2 regions of the Vallitalea maricola genome follow, and region 2 is predicted to be linked to the other one. Evidence: riboswitches for the same ligand, from Rfam matches in the RefSeq annotation. Region 2 holds a riboswitch; the other holds the start of a gene.
What was found. A riboswitch is a leader RNA that binds a small molecule or an ion and turns the genes downstream of it on or off. The one in region 2 is predicted to bind glycine.

Region 1: it holds a riboswitch for glycine, as region 2 does, so the genes downstream of both, AACQ14_RS14655 (alanine/glycine:cation symporter family protein) here and gcvT (glycine cleavage system aminomethyltransferase GcvT) in region 2, are expected to answer to the same signal.

What each region holds. Positions count from the first base shown of each region.
Region 1 is NZ_BTPU01000050.1:16,227-23,729, forward strand. Features, by position in the region: gene AACQ14_RS14635 (hypothetical protein) at 1-658, shown strand, start outside; gene AACQ14_RS14640 (GNAT family N-acetyltransferase) at 707-1,201, shown strand; gene AACQ14_RS14645 (nitroreductase family protein) at 1,215-1,850, opposite strand; gene AACQ14_RS14650 (hypothetical protein) at 2,237-2,893, shown strand; glycine riboswitch at 3,012-3,105, shown strand; gene AACQ14_RS14655 (alanine/glycine:cation symporter family protein) at 3,262-4,620, shown strand; gene AACQ14_RS14660 (glycosyl hydrolase family 18 protein) at 4,995-7,503, shown strand, end outside.
Region 2 is NZ_BTPU01000017.1:39,702-47,204, reverse strand. Features, by position in the region: gene lpdA (dihydrolipoyl dehydrogenase) at 44-1,438, opposite strand; gene gcvPB (aminomethyl-transferring glycine dehydrogenase subunit GcvPB) at 1,463-2,917, opposite strand; gene gcvPA (aminomethyl-transferring glycine dehydrogenase subunit GcvPA) at 2,918-4,258, opposite strand; gene gcvH (glycine cleavage system protein GcvH) at 4,288-4,665, opposite strand; gene gcvT (glycine cleavage system aminomethyltransferase GcvT) at 4,737-5,843, opposite strand; glycine riboswitch at 6,233-6,307, opposite strand; glycine riboswitch at 6,311-6,411, opposite strand; gene AACQ14_RS05655 (glycoside hydrolase family 38 N-terminal domain-containing protein) at 6,587-7,503, opposite strand, start outside.

The DNA.
Region 1 (7,503 bases), on a different contig from region 2:
AATTGATTTGACTAATGGATTTAATATTAATCCTAAGACAATATTAGATTCTGTTTCAGGCTATACAACTATTTATAATAACAATATCATTTTTGAAAAGAGAAACGAACTGATTATGGTTGATAATAGAAATGATAATACAAAATTGATATGTAGTGATTTTAGTTATTTTATAGGAACAAAAAAGGATAACATCTATTACAATAACATTAATGGAGAGCTGGTTAGATTAAATCTATCATCATTGAAAAAAGATGTGATAGGAGACAATTTTTATGATATAGTCGGCATATCTGATATTTATGGACAAACAGTTGTATTATACATGGATAATGATAGCAATTTAATCAGAGTAGATGATGACAAGACTATATTAACCAGCAATATGTATGTTTCATATAAAACAACTAATGATACACTAGTATTCACAAAAGAAGGACAAGATGGAAACCAAATAAAAGATATTGTCTACTTTTATGAAATAGATACAGATAAAATGTATGAAATAAAGTTAGATAAAAATAAGACTGATAATGGTGAGCTGAATTATTTTATTGATGATGAAAAAATTACTATAAAAATTGATAATAAAGAAGAGTGGTCTAGTAAAATTGATAACATAAATTGGTCAATTAAAAAAGAAATTTACTTAGATTAAGAGGTAATAGTTTCTATCTACAAAAATACTTAAGGAGAACTGATTGAAATGGAAGATTTTGATGTAATATGGAATATATATTGTGAATCATTCCCAGAGAATGAACGTAGAAGTCTGAAACAGCAGATGGATATAATGAAAGAGGATGAATACAATTTGTATCCTGTAAAAGATAATAATATAATCGTAGGATTTTATACAACTTGGGATTTAAGCGATTTCGTATATATTGAGCATTTGGCCTTTGACAAAAATAGTAGAGGTAAAGGTCATGGCAGTAAGACTATAAAGAAAATAATAGATGATAGTAATAAGATAATATTAGAAGTTGAAGAGCCAAATACACAAGAAGCCAAGAAAAGAATAGACTTCTATACACGACTAGGATTCAAACTTAATAACTATAACTATGTTCAACCAGCCTATGATAAGAATAAAGAAAGCGTACCTCTACTTATTATGTCATATCCCTCACAGATTAGTGAGGAGGAATTCAATAGTATAAGGGACGAATTATATCTAAAAGTTTATAAAGTAGATTAATATCCTAAAAGTATTATTCAATAATTGAAATTACTTCTTGAATTGGTTTTCTACCGGGACTTTTAATTGGTAAATTAGGAACTCCTATTGGAACTATAGCGGCAAGGTAAAAATCATTATTAGTAAATTGTACAACTTCTGATATTTCTCTAGCCGCATAGTTGCCGCTTGTCATCCAGCAAGTACCATAACCCATAGCTGTAGCAGCTAGAGTTAAATTTTCTATTAATGCTCCTATACTTTGCATCTGTGGTGACATGCTAATTATGTGATTTATTTCTTGCTCATAACCACCAGCTTCTTGTAATTCATCAAGACCAGTTGGAATATAGGAACTAGCATATACCAGAATTACAGCAGGAGCATTTCTGAAAAGAGTAGCGAATCTAACGAACTTGGTAAAAGCTGTTTTTTTGTTTTCATCATGTAATTTATCAGCAATCTCGCTATTTTTTCTCTCAATGGATTTTGCGATCTCTTCAATCTTTTGTTTGTTCTTTACAACAACAAAATGCCAATTCTGAACATTCTTTGCTGAAGGGCAGTATGTGGAAGCTTCAAGTATTTTAGTTATATTTTCCATTGGAATCTCTTGGTCAGTAAATTTTCTAACACTATGTCTATTATAGATGAAATCTAGATTATTCATATATCATATATTCCTTTCTTCATTTATCATAAATATCAGCTATTCAACTTCTACACCAAAAATATGTTATCATGCTTAATACTATAATGATTAGAAAGTTGAGTTGTTTATATTATATAGTAAAAAATAAACTATGTATACGGCAAGAAAAATGTCGCATTAAAATTATTAGTCTTTTTCAGTAATGACAACTAATTATTAAGTATTTTTTCAAAACAGCTAATAATTATACGCATTTTATTAAAAATATAATAATAAATGGCGTATTGCAAAATATGTTGAAATAATTGAACAAAACAAAATTAAGTGATATAATAAATATAAAATATATAATTGATATTCATATATTAATTTAATATTATGAAATTTATTGGAGGGTGTTAAAAATGAAAGGCAAATTAAAAAGTACATTAATTTATGCTTTGTTTTTTGGAGGAATTTGGGGTATAACAGAGGCCACACTTGGTTATCTATTGAATTTAAGTACCATTGGTATTAGTGGTTGTGTTATGTTTCCTATAGGGTATTGTATTCTACGTAAAGCCTATAAGAAGAGTAATAATTTTTCAGTGATCTTTTATTCAAGTTTGATAGCAGGTATCATTAAATTAGTCAATTTATTTATGCCTATCTCACATCCAGTAAAAGTTATTAATCCAGCATTCGCTATAGTTTTAGAAGGATTGAGTGTAATGGCTTTAGTAGCATGGAGTGTTAAGAAAAACAAGGAAATAGGATTTTCTAGTGCATTATTAGCAGGTTTTTCTTGGAGAATCATATACTTTTTAGATGCAGTGATTCTATTCAATATTGGTATTCCATCTAGAATGATTAGTAAAGGTCCACAAGAATATCTGTTAAAATTCTTGATAATCAATAACTTGGTTAATGCCTTCATCATAATGTTAATTGCAAAAGCAGACAAAAAAGGTAAGATATTAAATGTTTCTGAACGTGCTGTAAAACCTATAACAGCTGTATGTTCACTTGTATTAGCTGTAGGTGTTCAATTATTGATGACATATATAAAAACTATAGCATAGTACATATTCTATAATTGTTAAAAATTTTATATTTACAAAATGAGAAATGCTGTTATAATATGTATGTAAAAGTAAATATGTTCGGATGAAGATTGCGGAAGAATTATCGACCGCTTTTGGACGAACCTCTGGAGAGACTCTTAATGAGCACCGAAGGGGAAAACTAATGAATGATTAGTGAAACTCTCAGGTAAAAGGACAGAGGATATATTCACTATAGAATATATTTTGTAACCAGAGGTCAAATCATATGATTTGGCTTTTTTTATTAATAAGCCATGGAATCATACCATTGGCTTTTTTTATTGTAAAAAGATACTATATTTTTCTATAACAAGACATAAATTATTAAAGACGGAGGATTTTGGATGGATACAATGATTGAAATATTTAAGAGAATTGATAGTGTGGTTTGGGGACCACCACTACTTATACTATTAGTTGGAACAGGATTATATCTAACGATTAGGCTAGGAATCATACAGGTTTTTAAGCTGCCTCTAGCACTGAAATATTTATTTGGAAAAGATAAAGATGATAAGGCTGATGGTGATGTATCTAGTTTTGCTGCCTTATGTACTGCTTTAGCAGCGACCATAGGTACTGGTAATATTGTCGGGGTTGCAACAGCTATAAAAGCAGGAGGTCCAGGAGCACTTTTCTGGATGTGGATTGCTGCATTTTTTGGTATGGCAACTAAATACGCTGAATCCCTGTTAGCAGTAAAATACAGGGTAATAGATGAGAATGGTCAGATGTCAGGTGGACCAATGTATTATATAGAAAAAGGACTAGGGAATAAATTTCTTGCTAAACTTTTTGCTATATTTGGTATTGGTGTTGCATTCTTTGGTATAGGGACATTCACACAGATAAATTCTATAACAACTGCTGTGAAGATTACTTTTAATGTTCCTGTAGCAGTGACAGCAGTTGTATTGACATTGCTAGTAACTTTCGTAACACTAGGTGGAATAAAAAGTATTTCAGGTGTGTGTGAATTCATTGTTCCTGTTATGGCTGTTTTATACATAATTGCTTCTCTTACAATAATTATATTTAATATAGAATCAGTACCAAGTGCAGTCTCATTGATTATTAATAGTGCTTTTACACCTATGGCGGCGGCAGGTGGATTCTTAGGTACAACAGTTATGAAAGCTATTCAGAACGGAATATCAAGAGGAGTATTCTCCAATGAGTCAGGACTTGGGTCAGCTCCAATAGCAGCTGCAGCAGCTAAAACTGATTCATGTGTTAAACAAGGTCTTATATCTATGACAGGTACTTTTTTTGATACTATCATAATATGTACTATGACAGGTATATCATTGGTTATGACAGGGGCATTCAAATCAGAATTCGCAGGAGCTGAGATGACTAACTTGGCATTCAAACAGGGATTACCTATAGCTGGTGGAGAATTCATCTTAACTATTGGACTTATCTTTTTTGCATTTACAACAATACTAGGATGGAATTATTACGGTGAAAGATGTACGGAGTATCTATTCGGGGTAAAAGGTATCGTACCATACAAATTAATATTTATAGGATTAGTAGGAGTAGGTGCGTTCCTAAAACTAGACTTGATATGGGTTATAGCTGATATCGTTAATGGATTGATGGCAATACCTAACCTTATTGGAATCATTGGTCTAAGTGGAGTCATATCATTTGAGACTAAACAGTATTTTAGAACTCTTAAGGAAGAAAGATATAGATAGGTAAAATTAAATGTAGAGTAATAATTATTATGAAAAGCTTAGGATGTTATTAATCCATAAGCTTTTTAAATTGTTTGAAAATGGACAATATTGTGCAATAAAGAACAAGATTATCTTCTAGTATCTATAGTTAACGTATGATATTATTTTAATAAAATAACAGTATTTAATAAACTTATCTTTTTATTTCCTTTAGAAAACTTTATAAAAATAATATACAATCTCCTTTTATTTTTTTGTTTAGATAGATTAATACATTAATAAATTAATGTATTAATCTATTAAATATAATCATAGAGTAATAGTTAACTAAAATTGACTAGATTAAAACCTATAAGAGACAAAAGAAATAAAAAATAGGAGGAAGGATTAGCATGAAGAAATTTCACAATCTTATGACTCTAATTATTGCAGTTTTATTACTTTTTACAACTATTACATGTACTAGTACGCAGGCACAACAGATTAATGAATGGCAGACTGGAGTAAGTTATAGTGTTGGGGATTTAGTAACTTATAATAGTACAGTTTATGAATGCAGACAGAATCATACTTCATTAGTAGGATGGGAGCCACCTAATGTTCCATCACTTTGGTTGGCAACTACAACACCAGATCCAGATCCAAATCCAGACCCAAACCCAGACCCTAATCCAGATCCAGGTCCAGGTCCCTCAGATCTTGAAAGAGTGGTTGTTGGATATTGGCATAATTTTGATAATGGTTCGGGGGTAATAAGACTTAGGGACGTAACTACAGATTTCAACGTAGTTAATGTAGCTTTTGCAGAACCAGTAGGTGATACATATACAATGGCGTTTTCACCTTTTAATGCAACAGATGCAGAATTCAAATCAGATATTCAAGAATTGAAGGCTAGAGGTACTAAGGTTTTAATTTCAATCGGAGGAAGTAATGGAACAGTTGAGCTACTTAATAACACAGCTAAGCAAACATTTATATCAACAATGATTAATATCATTGAGACTTATGGTTTTGATGGTATGGATATCGATCTTGAGGGCAGTTCACTATCATTAGATGCTGGAGATACAGATTTTAGTAATCCAACTACAACTAAGGTAGTTAACTTAATTGATGCAATAACAGCAATACGCAATCACTTTGGTAATGATTTTGTTTTAACTATGGCACCTGAAACTGTTTATGTTCAAGGTGGTTATAGTACATATGGAGGTTCTTGGGGAGCATATTTACCTGTTATCTATGCACTTAGGAGTGAGCTTGATTATATTCATGTACAGCATTATAATTCTGGTTCTATGGTTGGACTTGATGGTATGTCTTATACACAAGGGACTGCTGATTTTCAAGTAGCAATGGCAGAGATGTTATTAAAAGGATTTCCAGTAGGTAATAATCCTAATAATGTTTTCCCAGCTCTAAGAGAAGACCAGATAGCTATAGGTATACCTGCGTGCAGTAATGCGGCAGGGGGTGGCTATATTAATAATACTGAAATGAAAAAAGCTCTTGACTATATTGTAAAAGGTCAATCGTTCAATGGACAGTATCAGTTACAAAAACCAGAAGGATATCCTGACTTAAGAGGAATTATGACATGGTCAATTAATTGGGATGCTTATAATAATTATAATTTCTCAACATTCTATTCTAATTATTTTGGCACTCTTGGAATTATTAATCCAACACCAACACCTCCACCAGCAGGTAAAAGGATAGTTGCCTATTATCCTGAATGGGGAGCTTATGCAGGACATAACCAATATGCACCATCGGATATCCCATGGGATAAAGTGACTCATATAAATTATGCATTTGCAGATATTAAAAATGGGGAAATTGCATGTTTTGATGAATGGGCAGCCAAGGGTATATCTTTTGGAGAACCTTGGGATTCACCTTACAAAGGATGTTTAGGTCAGTTCAAAAAATTGAAGCAGCAATATCCTAATACTAATATCCTTATTTCAGTAGGAGGATGGTCAAGATCAGCAGAATTTCATAATGTTGCGGCTACACAGGCTTCAAGAGAAAAATTTGCTCTTAGTGTAGTAGACTTTTTAAGAGAATGGAACTTTGACGGTGTAGACATTGATTGGGAATATCCAACATTCTACCGAGCAGGAGATACAGTTGATAATCCTAATGATCTAGGTACACCTTATGCGACTCCAGATGAGAAGCAGACTTTTACTTTGTTACTACAACAGCTTAGGACTACTCTTGACCAAGCAGGTGCTGCTGATGGAAAATATTATTATGTAACTACTGCTGTAGGTTGCGGCAAAGATAAAATAGACCAGACAGAGCCTAATCTATACGCACAATATGTAGATTTTATCAATGTCATGACTTATGATATGCATGGTGCTTGGGAAGGCATAACAGGTCATCAGTCACCAATGTATTTTGATACTAATGCAGAAAATGCTTACAGGTCCTATTTCCAAACATTATATACTGACCCTGCGGAAGTAGAAGCCAATGTTGAATTAGCTAGGAAATACACAGTACATGAAGCAATGGAGTATCTGAAAACTTTTGGTATACCAGCTGATAAACTAGTTCTAGGTTCACCATTCTATTCAAGAGGATGGGCAAAAGTACAGAATAATGGACCAATAAGTACTTTACCAGGATTGTATGCAACTTGTTCTGGCACTAATCATACAGGTACTTATGGGGCACATGGTATTTGGGATGGAGGAAGATACGCTGGTAATAACCCATACTATACCATGATAAGCAAAGAGCAAGACAACTCATTCCAAAAATATCGTGACCCAGTTTCAAAAGTTCCATATCTCTATAGTGAGTCAAAAGGAGAAATGTACACTTACGAGGATGCTGTCTCATTACAAGAGAAAATTGATTACGTAATTAATAATAACTATGGAG
Region 2 (7,503 bases):
TTTTCTTTTATTTAATAAAGCATTTATTCATTATTGCTTAACATTATTTCTTTGGCATTATATGTATTCCCCTATTTTGAGTATCTAAGGCTGCTTCGTGTATAGCTTCTCCAAGAGTTGGATGAGCATGGATTGTCTTAATAACATCCATAGTCTTTAAACCATTTTGTATGGCTAAAACTCCTTCATGTATTAAATCAGATGCATGAGGTCCTAATATATGCATACCTAATATTGCATCGTCTTCTTCACTTGCAATAATCTTAACAAATCCTTCATCTTCTCCTAGAGCCATTGCTTTTCCATTAGCTGAAAACATGAATTTGCCAATTTTCACATTAATGTTTTCTTCTTTTGCTTGTTGTTCTGTCATACCTACACAAGCAATCTCCGGAAAAACAAATATACAGCTTGGTACCACTTGAGACTCTTCATCTGAGCCAACACCCATTATATGATCGACTACTTCAATCCCTTGATAGGAAGCCGCATGTGCAAGCATTATCTTACCGTTTACATCCCCTATAGCATATATTCCTTTTACAGATGTTTCATTATTTCCATCAACTTTGATACCCTTACTATCATAATCAATACCGATTTCAGTTAAACCTATGTTTTCCAGATTAGGTTTTCTTCCTACTGCAACCAATATCTTATCTGCCTCTACTATCTTTTCTTTATTTTTGCTTTCGTAACATACTTGCAGTTTATTGTCATCACTAATAATCTTATTGACTTTTGAATTATTCATGATATCAATATTTTTTCTCTTTGCCATTGATTTAAAACGTTTTGAAATACCTATATCCACACCACTTAAAATATTAGGCAGAAACTCTATTACAGAAACTTGTGACCCAAAAGCATTGAAAATACTAGCAAATTCCATACCAACAACGCCACCGCCTATAATCACTAATTTTTCTGGTATCTCTTCACACTCCAATATTTCTTTGGTTGTAAGGACATTTGGTTCGCAGATTCCATCAATAGGAGGTTTTACAGGCATTGAACCTGTTGCTATTATTATACTTTTTCCTTCTATAATCACTGTATCACCGTTTGTTTTGATAACTTCTACAGTTTGCTGGTCTTTTATTATACCTGTACCATCTATTATCAAAATACCGTTATCATTCAATAACTTTTCAACACCACTGACTAATTTATCTACTATGTCATCTTTCCTTTTTAGTACGCTCTTATAATTAATTTTATAGCTCTCTATGTCTATACCAAATTGTTCACTTCTACCTAAGGTATTTATTATCTCAGCATTTCTATATAGAGCTTTTGTAGGTATACAGCCTCTATTAAGACAAGTACCACCAAATGTATCCTTCTCGATTATACAAACTTTCCCGCCAAGCTGAGCGGCTCTTATGGCTGCCACATAACCTCCAGGTCCACCACCTATTACAATAATATCCTTCATTGATCCACCTCCCATTTATTAAGATTATTTTGTGTAGCGTAATATTGGTTTTCTAGCTGCTGTAACTTCATCAAATCTTCTGATACAAGTTTTAAATGGAGCTTTTTTCAATTCCTCTGCATTACTAATGGACTCTTCTTTTATCTTGATAAGTGCATCTATAAAACCATCCATATTTTCCTTGCTTTCAGTTTCTGTAGGTTCTATCATTAAAGCATTATCTATTATAAGGGGAAAATATATTGTAGGTGGATGATATCCATAATCCATAAGTCTCTTGGCAACATCTAATGTTGTTACGTGACCTTCATTTTCTCCTAATCCGCCTAAAACAAATTCATGTTTGCATACCTCATCAACTGGCAATATATAATCTACTTTTAATCTTTCCTTCATATAATTAGCATTAAGTACTGCTAATCTGCTTGCCTGTTTCAAGCCTTCTCCACCCATAGTTAGAATATACGTGTAAGCTTTTACAAGCACTCCAAAATTACCATAGAAGTTTTTAACTGCTCCTATAGATGTTTCTATATCATTTTTAAGAGTATAATCGTCGCCTTCTTTCTCAACTATTGGCCTTGGAAGGAATGGAGCTAATTCTTTAACGACACCAACTGGTCCACTGCCTGGTCCTCCTCCTCCATGAGGTGCTGAAAATGTCTTATGCAGATTAAGATGGACAATATCGAATCCCATATCCCCAGGGCGTGTTATTCCCATATTAGCGTTCATATTGGCACCATCATAATATAGTAACCCTCCTACCTCATGAACCAGCTCTGATATAGTGAGAATATCCTTTTCAAACAGACCAAGTGTATTAGGATTAGTAAGCATAAGTCCTGCAACATCTTCATCTAATACTTCTTTTAGCGCCTGAATATCTACAATTCCCTTGTCATTTGATTTAATTTCAACAGATGTAAAACCTGCCATGCTAGTACTAGCTGGATTAGTACCATGTGCAGAATCTGGGATAATGATTTTTTTCTTATTATGATTACCATTATAATCATGATATGCCTTAACTATCATAAGTCCTGTCAATTCTCCTTGAGCCCCTGCAGCAGGCTGTAAAGAAACTTTTGACATACCTGTTATCTCTTGTAGACTTTCTTGTAGGTTATACATTAGTTCTAATGCTCCCTGAACTGTGCTTTCTGGCTGTAAAGGATGAAGTTTTGTGAATCCATCAAGGGAAGCCATATCTTCATTTATCTTAGGATTATATTTCATTGTACAAGAACCAAGAGGATAGAATCCAGTATCTACACCAAAATTCTTATTAGATAACAACGTAAAATGACGTATTACATCTACTTCACTTACTTGTGGCAGCTGTGCATCTTCTTTTCTAAGAAACTCAGTTGGAATAAGTTCCTCTATGTTAATATCAGGTACGTCACACTCTGGAAGGCTATAACTTTTTCTACCATCTTTTGATACCTCAAAAATCAATTTATCATATTCTATCATTTACATCCCCTCCATTATGTTTACTAAATCATCTATTTGTTTCTTTGTTCTTTTCTCAGTTACACATAGGAGTATATCATCATTATAATTACTGTAATCCCCTCCTAATTCATAACCTCCAAGAATATTGTTATGTAGAAGCTCTTTGTTAATTTTTTCAGGTTTTATACTGCTCTTAACCACAAACTCCATGAAAAATGGTTTATTGAACCTGAGTTCGTATTTACTGGACTTACCTATTAGTTCAGCAGCATAATGAGCTTTTTTAAGACAATTGTAAGCTACTTCTTTTAATCCTTCTTTACCAAGAGTACTAAGATATATCGCCGCAGTAAGAGCGTTAAGACCTTGGTTGGATGTAATATTGGAAGTTGCTTTATCACGTCTTATATGTTGTTCTCTAGCTTGTAGAGTCAACACAAAACCTCTTTTTCCATTTACATCTTCTGCCTGACCTACTATCCTGCCTGGAAGTTTTCTCATCAATTTTTTAGTACAGGAAATAAATCCTAGATATGGACCTCCAAAATTAAGTGGATTACCTAGACTTTGCCCTTCACCAATAACTATATCAGCACCATATTCACCTGGAGTTTTTAGAATAGCCAGTGATATTGGGTCTGCATTAATCATTAACAGTCCTTTTGAATCATGGGTAATTTTTTCTACTTCACTCATATCTTCTATAATTCCAAAGAAATTAGGATTTTGAACAATTACTCCTGCAACATCTTTATTCATCTTATTTCTTAAATCATCTATATCAGTAACGCCATCATTTTCTTCTATTTCAATAAGTTCTATTCCCTTATATTTTGTATAAGTCTCTAAAACTTTTCTTGTACCTGGACTTACAGTCCTAGAAACAGCAATTTTATTTCTTCTTGTGGCTCCACATGCCATAAGTGCTCCCTCTGCTGTAGCAGTAGAACCGTCATATAATGAAGCATTGGCTACATCCATACCTGTCAATTCGCATATCATGCTTTGATATTCAAATATAGCCTGTAATGTACCTTGACTGATTTCAGGCTGGTATGGAGTGTAAGCAGTATAGAATTCAGAACGTGAAGTTATATGTTTTATAATAGATGGTATATAATGGTCATATGCTCCTGCTCCTAAGAAACATACCAAATCATCTACTCCTTTATTACTGTCAGCAAACTTTTTCATGTACTGACTTACTTCTAATTCACTCATTGGTTTATTAATCTTCAATAATTCCTTTAACCTTATTTTCTCAGGAACATCATCAAATAAAGCATCTATGCTCTCTACCCCTATAACTTCTAACATACTCTTTATATCTTCTTCTGTATGTGGTAAATATGGAAACATAAGCTACCTACCTCCTTACATATTAATTTTTATTTATCGCAGAACTCTTCGTATTCTTTTGCATTCATAAGATCTTCTATTTCATTTTCATCAGCTAATTCAATCTTACAGATATAATTAGTATATGGGTCAGTATTAATTAATTCTGGCTCATCATCCAAATCTTCATTAACCTCTACTATTGTACCTCCAACAGGCATATATATGTCTGATGCAGCTTTTACTGATTCTACAACACTAAATGCATCTTCCTTAGCGAATTCATCATCTACTTCTGGTAATTCCACATAAACTATTTGACCCATAGCATGTTGTGCGTAATCTGACACACCTATTATTGCAGTATTCCCATCTACTTTAACCCATTCATGATTTTTAGTGTAATAATAATCTTCCATAATTTTCATTGTTAATTCCTCCTAAATTTATTTTATATTATTTAGTGTAGATATAAACAAGGCATAGCCTCTTTTGTTAACTATTTGGAATAATTTTTCTTGTAGAATTTTTTGCTTACTACCTTAGCTGGTACTTGTTTTTTCCTGATCTTAACACTTACATCTGTACCCATTTTTGTATAATCTATATCAATTAAACCAAGAGCTACAGTTTTACCTACTGATGGTGATTGATAACCTGTAGTAACAACCCCTATCTTATCTCCTTCAGGTGATAAAATATCATAACCATGTCTAGCTATACCTTTTCCAAGTAATTCAATACCCACAAGTTTTCTTGATAGTCCTTGCTCTTTTTGTTTAATCAACACATCTTTACCTATAAAATCTGTATCTAATTTTACAAAATATCCTAAAGATGCTTCTAATGGAGTTATGTCTTTATCTATTTCATTTCCATATAAAGGTAATGCAACCTCGAATCTAAGTGTATCCCTGCAACCTAACCCAGCAGGTTTTAATCCTTCATCTTTACCAGCTTCCATTATTGCTTCCCATATATTGACTATATTGTCTAGAGAAGTATATATTTCAAAACCATCTTCTCCTGTATATCCTGTTCTTGATACAATACATTTGTTATTATTGACTAACACGTTCTCATTGAATCTAAAAAATGTGATTGCCTGTAAATCAGTGTCTGTCAATTTTTGGAGTATTTCTTGTGCTTTTGGTCCTTGTAGTGCAACTTCTGCTACATCATCGCTAATATTTTCTAAATCAACATCAAATGAACCTTTTTGCTCTACCATCCAATTGTAGTCTTTTTCAATATTGCTTGCATTAATGACAAGGAGGTAGTCAGTGGTATTATATTTATAGACTAACAAGTCATCTACTACACCACCGTTTTCATAGCACATAAGTGTATACATAACTCCATTATCAGTAATAACTGATATATCGTTGGTAACTAGATTCTGTATGTATTTTTCTGCCTCTTCTCCCTTAACTGTAACTTCGCCCATATGACTTACGTCAAACATCCCTGCATTATTTCTTACAGCATTATGCTCTTCAAGAATACTCTCATAATATAATGGAAGTTCAAAACCTGCGAAATCAACTATATTTCCATTATATTTCTTATGAGTATTGTATAAAGCTGTTCTTTTACTTTGTTCCATATGTAAACCTCCCTAATCTATATATTGAACTTAAGCATCTATACACCCAATTTAAATAAGCTCAATATATTTTTCTTGATTTCATAAGTCTAATAGATATAAATAATTGCCGCTATATAACAATTATTTAATTGGACTTATATAGAATATATTAGTATTATGATTTAAAAACCATATAGCATAACAGTCGTTCAGATAGTATAGGGGAATATTTCGTCAGCTAATTAAACGTCCATGTTTAAAAAGCTGAGTTCGCCGTCCTGGCTCACTGCTCCATATTCCCCTATACTATCTTCGCTCGGTAATCTAGCCATACCTTTTAAGCATTATTGGATAGTATAATTAAATATAAAAAAGGATAAGAGAGCATTTTAATGTAAATGCCTCTTATCCTGTATTTTTACCTGAGAGATTCTATCATTAAGATATTGCTCCTTCGGTGCTTTCAAAAAGCTTTCCAGAATTCCCATCCAATTACGATCCTTTTGCCTGAAAGATTCTATAGAAATATGGCTATTTCTATGTTGCTTCTTCGGCTCCTTAAATAGGTATCTCTCGCAATTTTCCCATAGGATTCATTATTTAATTATTCTTTTAATCATATTATATACTAATATATATGTTAATGAGTTTAATAAGTTACACTCATCATTTATAACTTCATATTAATGTATTATCAGAAATTTTTCAAGTGTTTTTATAAAATATATTAATAAATATTAATAAAAGCAAACACCTGATCGCTAATCATTAATCATAAAGGTGATTATACCAAAACTTTCATCTTTCATTCTATTAAAGCTTTCTCGTGCATTAGTTGTTTCAACAAGGTCTAGAGTATAGCAGTATTCAGTTATACCTGATAAATCCATTTTGAAATTAGTTTCCCATGTATTGTTCATAATCCATGAGTACACATCTCTTTTATTGTTCTCTTCCTTGTTGTCACAAAGAACTATTGGATGATGTTTTAATTCTCCCATATATATAAGTGGTGTGTCTTTTGTTTGGATTAAGATAGTATTCTTGTCTGATTCATATATCAAGCCATTATCAACAAGATAATATTCCATACAAGTACCTGGAATCTGATCGATACCTGGTCTCATGACAGCATCACTTTTATCAATATATTTTGTTGCATCAAGATTATCAAGTGTTAATGGTAGATATACACTTTCAATATCTGTAGATAATGTTTTGGCTATTTTGTATTTAAACTCTAATTTTGGTAGAGTATTATATAGTTTTATAACTACAGAACTAAAATAAGTCCCTTCCAATTCATATATAAGTTCAACAGTTGTAAATATCTCGCCATTATCAATGATCTTAATATAAACTAATTTTCCAATATATTTTTCTGCATGAAGACCACGTATATTTCTACCTAATAATCTTCTTTCTTCATATACATCTGTTTTTACTGGTGTTTTTTCATAGATAGGAGTGAAGAATGCACTATCTCCATCTTTTAGCATCTCAACCTTATCAACCTTATTGTAGAAGGAAGTTACTCCTTTACCTATTTCATAAGATATTTTGAAGTAATCATTTTCTATGCCATAAGGAATTTTATAATTTGTTGTATCGTAATCATTAACGATATCTTTGACTCTTTCTGCTCCTACATAAGCAACTCTTGTATTAACAATTTCTT